DNA from 3 places in the Sphingomonas sp. Leaf30 genome. Region 3 is predicted to be linked to each of the others. Evidence: predicted binding sites of a transcription regulator. Region 3 holds the regulator's gene; each other region holds the start of a gene.
The links. The regulator LexA, encoded in region 3, represses DNA repair genes until DNA is damaged. The targets are predictions, from matches to a motif close to GTTCCNCNCTTGTTCT.
Positions count from the first base shown of each region.

Region 1 (4,185 bases), 160 kb from region 3:
GCCGGAAATTCGACCGCATCCCCGGCCAGACGATCGACACAGGCGCTGGTCAGACGCGCCAGCGCCTGTTCGCGTTCCGCGCCGTGCGTGTCGCGGATCCGCGACGCCGCGGGACCGATCCGGCTGAGATAGTCGATCGCGTCCGCCACCGGATCCGCGCCGCCTCCCGCGCGATAGCCGAAGTCGACACGCAGTGGTGTCGTCGCGCTCCAACCGGCCTGCTTCAGCATCTCCGCGACATAGGCCGGATCGGCAAAGGCAAAGGGCCCCGGCGTGGTCATGGCCCCCGTCGGTCCGGATGCGTCATCCGCACCCGCGACAGTTTCCACCGCCCAGCGATTGGCTGCACGCTCGGCAAAGCACGAAAAGACGAGCGCGGCGCCGGGGGCGGCGGCCTCAGCGAGCTGGGCAAAGGCCGCCACCGGATCGGCGAAAAACATGACCCCATGCCGCGAGACATAGAGATCGATCGGCGCATGCGTCTCGACGCCCGCCGCGACGTCGGCGCAGTGGAACGCGACATTGGTCAGATGTCCGGCGCGGTGGTTCGCCACTGCGATCAGCTTCGGGGAGAGATCGATGCCGATCACTTGCCCGTCCGGCAGCGCCTGCGCGCTGGCCAGCGACGTGGCGCCGGCGCCGCAACCGATATCGACAACAGTACGAGTCTGCGGGCCTGCCGCCGCAAGGATCGCGGCGTTCAGTACGGGCGCAAGCCCCTCGAAGCTGCGGTCGGTACGGCGCCATTCCGTGGCCCAGGTGTCGCCGACGCGTCCGGTCCAGTCTCGATCACTGGTCATGATTGGCCATATCGCATGGTCGAACTCCCGTCTGTGCGCACAAGATCAGCTCTTGTGGCGCGTTTGACGCAAGTCGTGAAGCATATGCCCGCTAGGGCTCACTGGATTTCCGGACGATCGCCCAACACGCGTCCCGCTGCGGCCCATCAGCTCAACCAGGCGAGACGAAACTCGCCCGACCCATCAGCCCTGGACGCTGCCTCGCCCTGTCACAGGACGCGGAGCCCTTCCCTGCGAGGAAAAGGGCTCCGCCCCTTACTCAGGCGTCGTCTTCGGCGTCGGGACCGACCATCATTTCCTCGGCAACCTTGTCGGTGCGCGCGCGGATCTGCTTTTCGAGACGATCGGCGGTCTCGGGATTGTCCTTGAGGAAGGTCTTCGAATTCTCGCGACCCTGACCGAGCCGTACGCTGTCATAGCTGAACCACGCACCCGATTTCTCGACGAGCCCGGCCTTCACGCCGAGATCGAGGATCTCGCCGAGCTTGGAGACGCCCTGCCCGTACATGATGTCGAATTCGACCTGCTTGAACGGCGGCGCAACCTTGTTCTTGACGACCTTCACGCGCGTCTGGTTGCCGGTGACCTCGTCGCCCGCCTTGACCGCACCGATGCGGCGAATGTCGAGACGGACCGAAGCGTAGAACTTCAGCGCGTTGCCACCCGTCGTCGTCTCCGGGTTGCCGTACATGACGCCGATCTTCATGCGGAGCTGGTTGATGAAGATCACCATGCAACGCGACCGGCTGATCGAACCGGTCAGCTTGCGAAGGCTCTGCGACATCAGGCGCGCCTGAAGCCCGACATGGCTGTCGCCCATCTCGCCCTCGATTTCAGCGCGCGGCACGAGGGCTGCGACCGAATCGACAACGAGCACGTCGATCGCGTTCGAGCGGACCAGCGTGTCGACGATCTCGAGCGCCTGCTCACCGGTGTCCGGCTGCGACACGATCAGCTCGTCGATGTTGACGCCAAGCTTCTTGGCATAGACCGGGTCGAGCGCATGCTCGGCGTCGACGAACGCGGCGGTGCCGCCATTCTTCTGCGCTTCGGCAATGACGTGGAGTGCGAGCGTGGTCTTGCCCGAGCTTTCCGGACCGTAGATCTCGATCACGCGGCCGCGCGGCAGGCCGCCGACGCCGAGCGCGATGTCGAGCCCGAGCGAGCCGGTCGAGATCACCTCGACCTGCATCGTCTCCTTCGAGCCCAGACGCATCGCCGAGCCCTTGCCGAACGCGCGGTCGATCTGCGCGAGTGCGGCATCGAGCGCCTTTTGCCGGTCGTTGGTTGCTGTTGCCATGCCGGTGTCGATCACTTTCAGATTAGCGGCCATCGATAAGCTCCCATCGCTAAAGCAAGCGCGCGTGCCATTCAACGCGTCAAACGCCATGTATTGCTTTTGTTCTCACGGAACAAGTGCGGAACATCGGGGAATGTGAAAAAGGGCGGCCGCCTTTCGGTGACCGCCCTCCCATCATGGGTCCGCTTCGGCGTCTTGAGAGAAACCTTGGGCCGGTCGGCAAACCATGGCGCCGATCCGGTAGTGGACAGCCCGATTTGACGCTTCCGACCGGTGCGATGCAATCGATTTTACAGCGTCCGGAGTCCCAAAGCCGAACAGTTTCAACGCGGCATTTAACCCGCGTTCAGCGCAGCGTGCACGCCAGCGTCCACCAACCCTGCACACCAGCATCCGCCGCCGCGGAATCACGGGCCGCGATGCTGTCGAACAGCGCAAAGCAGGTCGCCCCCGATCCCGACATGCGCGCGAGCAGCACGCCCGGCGCCGCATCCAGCAACGCGCGGACGCGGGCAATCTCCGGCGCGATCGCGCAGGCCGGCGCCTCGAGGTCGTTCCGCCCGGCAATCGCGCGTTCGAGCAGCGGCCCCTCGCCGAGCGGCCCGCGGTCGATCCCGTCCCACGCGCCAAATACCGCCGCGGTCGACACCGCCACGCCCGGATTGACGCACAGCAACGGCGTTCCCGCCAGCCCGTCTACCGCGACTAGCGTATCGCCGCGCCCGGTTCCGAACGTCGTCCGGTTGACGAGGCACGCGGGCACGTCCGCACCCAGTCGGGCGGCAATGTCGTGAAGAGCCGGATCCTGCACCGCGACGCCGTACAGCCGCGCCAGCGCGCGCAGCGTCGCCGCGGCATCGGCGGATCCGCCACCGATCCCCGATGCGATCGGCAGCCGCTTGTCGAGCGTGATCGCGTGGTGCGCGGCGATCCCGAACGTCGCGACGAACGCGTCCGCTGCGGCCGTCACGAGGTTGCCGTCCCACGGCGCCGCGTCCGTGTCCCCTGCTTGCGGGCGCAAGGCCGCTGCGAACGGCCCGATGATGGCAAAGCTGTCAGCGTCCGCCGTGCGCACCGTGACGACGTCGCCATGCTCGGCAAAGGCGAACAGCGTCTCGAGTTCACGATAGCCGTCCGCGCGGCGGTGACGCACATGCAGCGCGAGATTGATCTTGGCAGGTGCGGTTTCGGTCGTCGTCGGCATCGGGGTCTCGGGATCAGGAGTCAACGGCGCGCAGCGATCGGCAGGCCGGTGTCGATCTTCGCGGCGATGCGCGCGCGCTCCTCGGCATCGCCGGTGACGATCGCGGCCTGCCACGCATAGCGCGCCTCGTAGCGTCGGCCCATGCTCCAATAGGCATCACCGAGATGATCGCCGATTTCGGCATTGGTCGGCTCCGCCTGCGCGGCACGCTCGAGCAACGGCAGCGCGCGTCGCGTATCGCCGGCGCGGTGATAGGCCCAGCCGAGCGAGTCGGTGACGGACGGATTGGCGGGATCGAGCCGGCTCGCCCGCTCGAGCAGGCGAATCGAACCCGCGATGTCGTCGCCATGCTCGACCTGCGCGAATCCCAGATAATTGAGCGCGAGCGGTTGCGTCGGGGCGAGGGCAACCGCCTTGCGGAGCGCGATGCGCGCCTCGGGCCAGCGCCCCGCCTGATCGAGCGCCCCGCCATATTGCAGCCACGCCCCCCAGCCGCCGCGCGCGCCCGCCGGCGCGCCGTGATCCGCCGCCAGAACCCGGCCATACCACTGCGCCGCCGCCGCCGCATCGCCGGTCGTCAGCAACAGGTCGGCATAACGCTGCCAGTCACCGGCGACCGCCTCCTGCCGCTCGGCGCGTGTCCTCGCGATGGCCAGCGCCGCCTCGTCACGGCCGGCGACCGACAGGATTTCGAGACGCTTGGCGATCGCCGCCTCTGCGGACGGCGACGTGCCATCGACCCTGTCGAGCACCGCCAGCGCCCGGTCGACCCGGTCGCTATGCGCAAGCGCGTCGGCAAGGACGATTCGCGCGGGGGCATAATCGGGATCGGCCTCCACCGCAGCCTGGGCGAGCGCGATTGCTAGCGGCGACGGCGCCCC
Region 1 is NZ_LMKZ01000001.1:1,102,696-1,106,880, reverse strand. It holds gene ASE89_RS05150 (class I SAM-dependent methyltransferase) at 1-800, opposite strand, end outside; gene recA (recombinase RecA) at 1,060-2,133, opposite strand; gene ASE89_RS05140 (4-(cytidine 5'-diphospho)-2-C-methyl-D-erythritol kinase) at 2,447-3,304, opposite strand; gene ASE89_RS05135 (tetratricopeptide repeat protein) at 3,325-4,185, opposite strand, start outside.
Region 1: recA (recombinase RecA) is a predicted target of LexA. The motif match lies at 2,210-2,225, and genes of this name have one in related genera.

Region 2 (4,185 bases), on a different contig from region 3:
GGGCTCGGCGACCTGCTTGGATTTCAGCGCGGTGGTGACGCGCGCGCGGGCGGCCTCGACCGTCGAAGGCGTGCCGTCGGCATGCGCGGCATAGGCCGACGACGCCGCGCGGGCGCTCTGTACGAACGCCGGCGTCGCGCTTTCGGGCATCGTCCGGTTCAGCGCATAGGCGGTCGGCGCGCAGCCGATCAGGATGAGCATGATCAGCCCCATCCCCTTCTGGCCGTCATTGCTGCCATGCGCAAAGCTGACCGCGGTGCAGGTGCCGATCAGCAGCGCACGGATCCCGCGCGGCGGCGGCGTATCGCTCTCGGGCGCCTCGTACAGCTTGCGGTCGCGCAGGAAGCGCTTCATCACCAAGAGCATCAGCAGCGCGCCGACAAAGCCGACCACCGGGCTGAACGCGAGCGCGGAGAGCACCTTGGTCACCTGCGCCATGTCGACGCCCGACGTGCCGTCCGCGCCGCCGTTGAGCAGCTGGTTGGCGAGCCCGACGCCGAGGATCGAGCCGATCAGCGCATGGCTCGACGAATTGGGCAGCCCGACCGCCCAAGTTGCGAGGTTCCACAGGATCGCCGCGAGCAGCAGCGCGAAGATCATCGCGAACCCGCCCGCGCTGCCGACGTTGAGGATGAGGTCGACCGGCAGCAGCGTGATGATCGAATAGGCGACCGCACCCGACGACGTCATCACGCCGACGAAGTTGAAGAAGCCCGACCAGACCACCGCGAGCGGCGCGGGCATCGAATGCGTGTAGATGACCGTCGCGACCGCATTGGCGGTGTCGTGGAAGCCGTTGACGAATTCGAACCCGAGCGCGATCAGCAGCGCGAGCCCGAGGAACGCGAACGCACCGACCGCGAGCGTCTCGCCGACCTGCGCGGTATCGGTGGCGATGCTGAACCCCGCATAGGCCAGCCCCCCCAGCAATATTGCCAGAAAGATCCAGCGCCCGGCCGGATGCAGATCATGATCGAGCCGCGGTCCGCTGCGCGGTGCGCGGTCGATCGCGTCGACCGTTAATGGGGAAGTAGCCATGATCGCGCAGTCGGCCCTAACGATTACAACTTTATGACAGCGCGATGCATCGCCGCGCGGCGATACCAGAATGACACAGTGACGAACCCCGCGCAGCGCGCGACCGCCCATGATCCTCCCCCGCCGGGGGGGCAGGTACAGCCTGACGGCGGGGGAGGACCGCCGCGCCTCTGACAGAGCGGTCCTCCTTCAATCGCGCACCCGAGTAGAGCGCGAAGACGCTACCCCGTCACCGCCCCGCGAGGCTTGCCAGCTGCGTCCCGTTGCGCGTCAGCAACGCGGCAGTCTGGACCGTGGCGTCCTGCATCATTTCCGCGCGGCACCGGCGCGACTCGGCAAAGGCATTCAGCCCGCCGGTCCGCGGGGCGCAGGTCCGGTTGACCGCCGACTGCACGCGACGCGCGAGCACGCGCCGCCCGGCGTCGCTGGCCAGGTCGAGCCCGGCATGCGAGACACGGATCGTGACGGGGTCGCGCACCGGATCGGCGGCAGCGCCGGTCGCAAAAAGGCACGCGGAAACGATCGCCGCCGAAGCGACGCTGTGGAGGATCTTCATGATGACGTCCTTTGCTGGTCCTGCGGTCCGCAGGCACACCGCCTGCGTGCGACTATGGCTGACCGTCGGGAGAACCGTCTCTGCGCGGCCTCTCCGACGAAGACCCTCGTCGCTGCGCACGCCCTACGCCCGGATCGTTACGCTCCCGCGACGGTTTGGCGACGGTTCGTCGGTCGCCCCGCGATTTCGATCACCCCGCACCTGGGTGGCGACCGAACGCGCGCTCACATCCCCGGATAGCGCGCGAATTCGGGCAGGCTCGCCAGGTCCGCCATCCACGCCAGCCGCTCCGCGACCTGGATTTGCGCGCCCGGTGTGACCGACTCGGGATCGTCGAGCGTGCACGACTGGATGTCGATGATCCCCGGCAGCGCGACCGGGTTGGTGTAGAACAGCCCCGTCCCGCACGTCCCGCAAAACTGCCGCCGCCCGTGCTCGGACGACGCATAGGTCACCGGATCGCCCGAGATCGTCACCTGCTCGGTCGCGAACGCGATCCAGCCGACCATCGGCGCGCCTGCGCTTCGGCGGCAATCCTCACAGTGGCACAGCGCATGATGCGCCGCCTCGCCCGTCGCGACATAGTGGATCGCTCCGCAGTGGCATCGTCCCGACAACATGCACGCCTCCTGTTGATATTCTCGATTTGTTCCACATATCGCTGCGCCGTGCAAGCCTTAGCCGCTTGCCCGATCGCGCCCCGTTCCCTACCTGTTCACCGGTGAACCAGATCGCCCATCCGTCCGACGCAAACCGCCAGCCGCCCTATCTCCGCGGCCTCAACGATCCCCAGCGCGAGGCGGTGCTGACCACCGACGGCCCCGTCCTGATCATCGCCGGCGCAGGCACCGGCAAGACCGCGGCGCTGACCGCGCGACTCGCGCATCTGATCTTCACCAAGAAGGCGTGGCCATCGGAGATCCTCAGCGTCACCTTCACCAACAAGGCCGCACGCGAGATGCGCGAGCGCGTCGGGCGCCTCGTCGGCGACGCGGTCGAGGGGATGCCGTGGCTCGGTACCTTCCACGCGATCGCCGCCAAGATGCTGCGCCGCCATGCCGAGCTCGTCGGGCTGCAGTCCAATTTCACGATCCTCGACACCGACGACCAGTTGCGGTTGCTCAAGCAGCTCATCCTCGCCGCCGATATCGACGAGAAGCGCTTCCCGACGCGCAGCCTCGCCGGGCTGATCGACCAGTGGAAGAACAAGGGCCTCGTCCCCGCCGATATCGATGCGGGCGAGAGCGAGCGCTACGCCAATGGTCGCGGCGGCGAGCTGTACGAACAATATCAGACCCGGCTGCGCGCGCTCAACGCGTGCGATTTCGGCGACCTGCTGCTCCACATGCTCGTCATCCTGAAGACGCACCGCGACGTGCTGGCGCAGTATCAGCAGCGCTTCAAATACATCATGGTCGACGAGTATCAGGACACCAACTCGTCGCAATATCTCTGGCTGCGGCTGCTCGCGCAGGAGCGCAAGAACATCGCCTGTGTCGGCGACGACGACCAGTCGATCTATTCGTGGCGCGGCGCGCAGGTCGAGAACATCCTGAAGTTCGAGCGCGACTTTCCGGGTGCGAAGGTCATCCGCCTCGAACAGAATTACCGCAGCACGCCGCACATTCTCGGCGCCGCGAGCGGCGTGATCGCCAACAATGGCGGACGCCTCGGCAAGCAGCTCTGGACCGAGCTCGACGTCGGCGAGAAGGTCAAGGTCATCGGCGTCTGGGACGGCCCCGAGGAAGCGCGCCGCGTCGGCGAGGAAATTGAGAGCGTCCGTCGCACGGGCAAGAGCCTCGACGAGGTCGCGATCCTCGTCCGCGCGCAGCACCAGACGCGCGAGTTCGAGGATCGCTTCATCGCGATCGGCATGCCGTACAAGATCGTCGGCGGCTTCCGCTTCTACGAACGCGCCGAGATCCGCGACGCGCTCGCCTATCTCCGCGTCGTCAACCAGCCGGCGGACGACCTCGCCTTCGAACGCATCGTCAACGTCCCCAAGCGCGGGCTCGGCGACAAGGCGGTCGCGCGCATCCACCAGCTCGCGCGCGCCACCGGCACCCCGCTGACCACCGCCGCCGCGCGCATCCTCGACACCGACGAGCTGACCGGCGCTGCAAAGAAGTCGCTCGGCCGCCTCGTCGGCGACATCGCGCGGTGGCGCGACATGGCGACCAGCCTGCCCCACGCCGAACTCGCCCGCCAATTGCTCGACGAGAGCGGCTACACCGCAATGTACCAGGCCGAGAAATCGGTCGAGGCGACCGGCCGGCTCGAGAATTTGAGCGAACTCGTCCGCGCGATGGAGGAATATGATTCGCTCGGCGCGTTCCTCGAACATGTCTCGCTGGTGATGGACAATGAGGGCGGCGCGCAGGATCCGCAGGTCACGATCATGACGATCCACGCCGCCAAGGGCCTCGAATACGACACCGTCTTCTGCGTCGGCTGGGAGGAAGGACTTTTCCCCTCGCAGCGCTCGCTGGACGAGGGCGGCGTCAAGAGCCTCGAGGAGGAACGCCGCCTCGCCTATGTCGCGATCACGCGCGCACGGCGCCTCGCGGTGATCCTCCACGCCGCCAATCGTC
Region 2 is NZ_LMKZ01000018.1:978,844-983,028, reverse strand. It holds gene ASE89_RS18355 (inorganic phosphate transporter) at 1-1,038, opposite strand, end outside; gene ASE89_RS18350 (UrcA family protein) at 1,268-1,594, opposite strand; gene ASE89_RS18345 (GFA family protein) at 1,819-2,214, opposite strand; gene ASE89_RS18340 (ATP-dependent helicase) at 2,316-4,185, shown strand, end outside.
Region 2: ASE89_RS18340 (ATP-dependent helicase) is a predicted target of LexA. The motif match lies at 2,297-2,312, and genes of this name have one in related genera.

Region 3 (4,185 bases):
GCCGGCCGAAACCGTGCCGCTGCGATCGGCGATGGGTCGCTGGGCGGCGGAGGACATTCTCGCCCGCCGCACCCAGCCTGCGACCGACCTCTCGGCGATGGACGGCTACGCGATCCGCTACGCAGATCTGCCCGGGCCGTGGACGGTCATCGGCGAGAGCGCGGCCGGCCGCCCCTTCACCGGTTCAGTCGGCGCGGGACAGGCGACGCGCATCTTCACCGGCGCGGCGATGCCGGCGGGCGCCGACACGGTGCTCGTCCAGGAGGAAGCCGCACGCGACGGCGACCGGCTGATGCTCGACGGCGAAGGCCCCGCCTTTGAAGGCCGCAACACGCGCCGCAAGGGGCTCGACTTCGCGACCGGCACGCGGCTGATCGCGGCCGGCGACCGGCTGACGCCCGCCCGCATCGCAGTCGCTGCGACCGGCGGGCACGGCGCCTTGTCGGTCGGCCGCCGGCTGCGCGTCGCGGTCGCCGCGACGGGCGACGAGCTCGTCCCTCCCGGCTCGACCAGCGATCCCGTCCCGCTGCCGGAATCGAACGGCATCATGCTCGCCGCGATGCTCGCCGACCTGCCCGTCGACATTATCGATCTCGGAATCCTCCCCGACCGGCTCGACACGCTGCGTGACGCCTTTGCCGGGGTCGATGCCGATCTGCTTGTGACCACCGGGGGCGCGTCGGTCGGTGATCACGACCTCGTCCGCCCCGCGATCGAGGGAGCGGGCGGCGGCATCGACTTCTGGCGGATCGCGCTGCGCCCGGGCAAGCCGATGATGGCGGGCACGCTTGGCCGGACGATGCTGCTCGGCCTGCCGGGCAATCCCGTCTCCGCCTTCGTCACCGCCATCCTCTTCGTCCGCCCCGTGGTCGCGCACATGCTCGGCGCGCGCGATCCCCTGCCGCAGACGACGCACGCGCTGCTCGGCGAGGATCTTCCGCCCAACCAGTCGCGGACCGACTATATGCGCGCCGAACTGCGCGACGGCCGCGCCTATGCCTCGACCATCCAGGACAGCTCGATGCTGCTGACGCTCGCTCGCTCGTCCTGCCTGATCGTCCGCGACGGCGACGCGCCGGCGGCAAGGGCGGGCGACTCGGCGGAAATCCTCGTCATCGCGTGACGTCACCGCTTGACGAAGCTGCAAGTGTTCCATAGAAGTTCCTCGTCTGTTCCGGACGGAGAACCGTTATGCTCACGCGCAAGCAGCACGAGCTTGTCTGCTTCATCAATGACCGCCTCGCCGAGACGGGCGTGTCGCCCTCGTTCGAGGAGATGAAGGACGCGCTCGACCTGAAATCGAAATCGGGCGTGCACCGTCTGATCAGCGCGCTTGAGGAGCGCAACTTCATCCGGCGCCTGCCCAACCGGGCGCGCGCGCTCGAAGTGCTGAGGATGCCCGAGCGTCCCGAGGCTGCAATCGCACAGACTGCGGTGAAGTCGGGGCCGAAGGCGGCGGCATCGGCCGACACAGTATCTGCGCCGGACACGGTCAGCGCCACGCCCGCGTCGCCCGCCCGCATCGCGGCGAACGACGTCGTCGAGATCCCGCTGCACGGCCGGATCGCCGCCGGCGTCCCGATCGAAGCCTTTGAAGGCAGTTCGATGCTTGCTGTCCCGGCCGCTTTGCTTGGCACTGGCGAGCATTATGCGCTGGAGGTTTCGGGGGACTCGATGGTCGAAGCCGGCATCCTCGATGGCGATTACGCGCTGATCCGCCGCACCGAGATCGCACGCGACGGCGAAATCGTCGTCGCGCTGATCGAGGACAGCGAAGCGACGCTGAAATATTTTCGCCGCGAGGGCGCAATGGTTCGGCTCGACCCGGCCAACCGCGCCTATGACCCCCAGCGTTATGCGCCTGCTCAGGTCCGGGTTCAGGGCAAGCTGTCGGGTATCCTGCGCCGCTACGACTGACGAATGCCGGGGAGCGCTGGCGGTCATCACCGCCGCGCAACCGGCTGGCGTGGCGTTCGGTGAACGTCAAATGTCGGCACCGCCTCGATCTACGCCCCGTAAACAGAGCCGCAAGGTTGGCGCGCTTGGCACCCCTTGTTTGGCATGAGCCGGGGCAACCTGACATCACCTTCGCCCCCGTCCCGAGACTCCGGACAAAAGCAACGGTGGAGAAAAGCGGCACGCGCATTAAACCAGCAGGCCCAGTCCCACCTCCTCCGTCATCCTGACGAAAGTCAGGATCTAGAGCCCGGCACGCCACCCTCCATGACTTTGGGCTCTAACCGCAGACCAGATGAAGGTCGGCTCGGCAAACGTCTCAGCAGAAATGCGGACCGACGGAAATGTCGATCCGACGCGCTTACCAGCGGCCCCAAGCATCAACGTCCGGTTTTTGAATCGCGCGAGCGCCAGTCGGGGCCCCAGCCGCGCAGGATCGCAACCCGACATACCTATTCGCAGCCTATCGCTCCGACCACCCCCGGCCCAGCGACCGTAACCGAACCAGCGCCACACCCCCGGCCACTCCGCGCTGATCGCCCGCCGCCCCAAACCGTCGCGTTGACCGCGCCAGCGTCGGTGGATCGCGCCACGGGTGCCGGTCCCCCGGATTGAGCACCGTCACCATCCGCCCCGTGGTCAGCGTCAACGCGATCCCCCCGGTCCGCTCAAGCACCGATCGATCGAGCTTCAGCCATCGCGGCGTACAACCACGCGGCAGCCCGCGCTCGCTGATGACGATGTCCGCGCGCCGGCAGGCGGCAACCATCTCCGCGATCGGCACCCGGTAAACGCTCCGCGTTGCCAGCACACGCCACGCCCGCCCCCGCGCGACGACATCGGTCAGGCACAGGTCGCGGCTGCACCGCGCGTCGGGCTGATCCGCGAGCAGCAGCGGCTCACCATCGACCCCGCCATTCTCCGCCAGTGTATCGCGGACATAATCCCCCGCCCGATCGCGAAGCAGCGCGAGCCCGGCGGCGGTCCGGACCGCGACATGGCGACCATCGCCCGTGACCAGTATATCGGGTGACGGCGTCGTCAGCGCCCAGATCGCGCCAATCGCCAAGGGCAGCATTCCGATCCGTCGCCACCGCGTCCGCCACAGCGCGATCCACACCCCGCCAACGACCATCAGCGCAAACGCCCCGTCGGGCACCGCCGGCAGCGCGCGGACCGCGCCCGGTGCATGCGCCACGCCGCGCGCGAGCCACAGCAGCGCGTCGAGCGCATGCTGGACCAGCCACCAGGCGGGCGCGCCAATCCCGATCGTGTCGAGCAGCAGCGCCAGCGCCTCGAACGGCATCACGACAAACGTGGTCAGCGGGATCGCGACGATATTGGCGACCGCGCCGTACAGCCCGGCCTTGTGGAAATGATAAACCGCGATCGGCATCAGCGCCGCCTCGACAACGAGCCCGGTCAGCAGCAGCGACGCGGCGCCGCGCAACAGGCGTCTGCTGCGGCCCTCGTCATGCGGCGTGAACGTGGCACGGACGACGGGATGCTCGTGCAGCGCGATGATCGCGGTGATCGCGGCGAACGACAATTGGAAGCTCGGCCCGGCGAGCGATTCGGGCAGCGCGAGCATCACCGCGATCGCTCCCGTCGCGACGAGCCGCAACGTCATCGCCTCGCGCCCCATCGCCAGCGCGACGAGCACCAGCAACGCGGCGACGCAGGAGCGGATCGTCGGCACCTGGCTGCCCGTCAGCACGGTGTAGCCGATCGCCGCTGCGGCACCGGCAAGCGCGGCGATCAGTGGCAGTCGCGTGTGCAGCGCGAGCCATGGGCTGAGCGCCAGCAGCCGCATCACGATCAGCATCGTCGCGGCGACCGCCGCGGTGATGTGGAGGCCGCTTACCGAAAGGAGATGCGCCAGCCCGGCGCGGCGCATCGCCTCCGCATCCGCGTCGCTGATCGCGCCGACGTCGCCGGTCGCCAGCGCCGCCGCGATCCCGCCCGCGCTCCCGTCAAGCTGCGCGACGATATGCCGCGACAGCGCCACCCGGACTCCAGCGCCGCCGCGGCCCGGCTCTGCTACCACCACAGGCGAAAAGCCCCGCCCCGTCGCGCCGATCGCGCCGAACCAAGCGACGCGCGCAAAGTCATAGGCGCCGGGCACCGCCGGCAAGGGCGGCGGCATGAGTCGCGCGCGAAGCTTTATGGTCGCGCCGATCGCGAGCGTCGCCGGCGCATCCGCCTCTGCCAGGTTGATGCGGACGCGGC
Region 3 is NZ_LMKZ01000001.1:1,263,541-1,267,725, reverse strand. It holds gene ASE89_RS05880 (molybdopterin molybdotransferase MoeA) at 1-1,123, shown strand, start outside; gene lexA (transcriptional repressor LexA) at 1,192-1,917, shown strand; gene ASE89_RS05870 (ComEC/Rec2 family competence protein) at 2,420-4,185, opposite strand, start outside.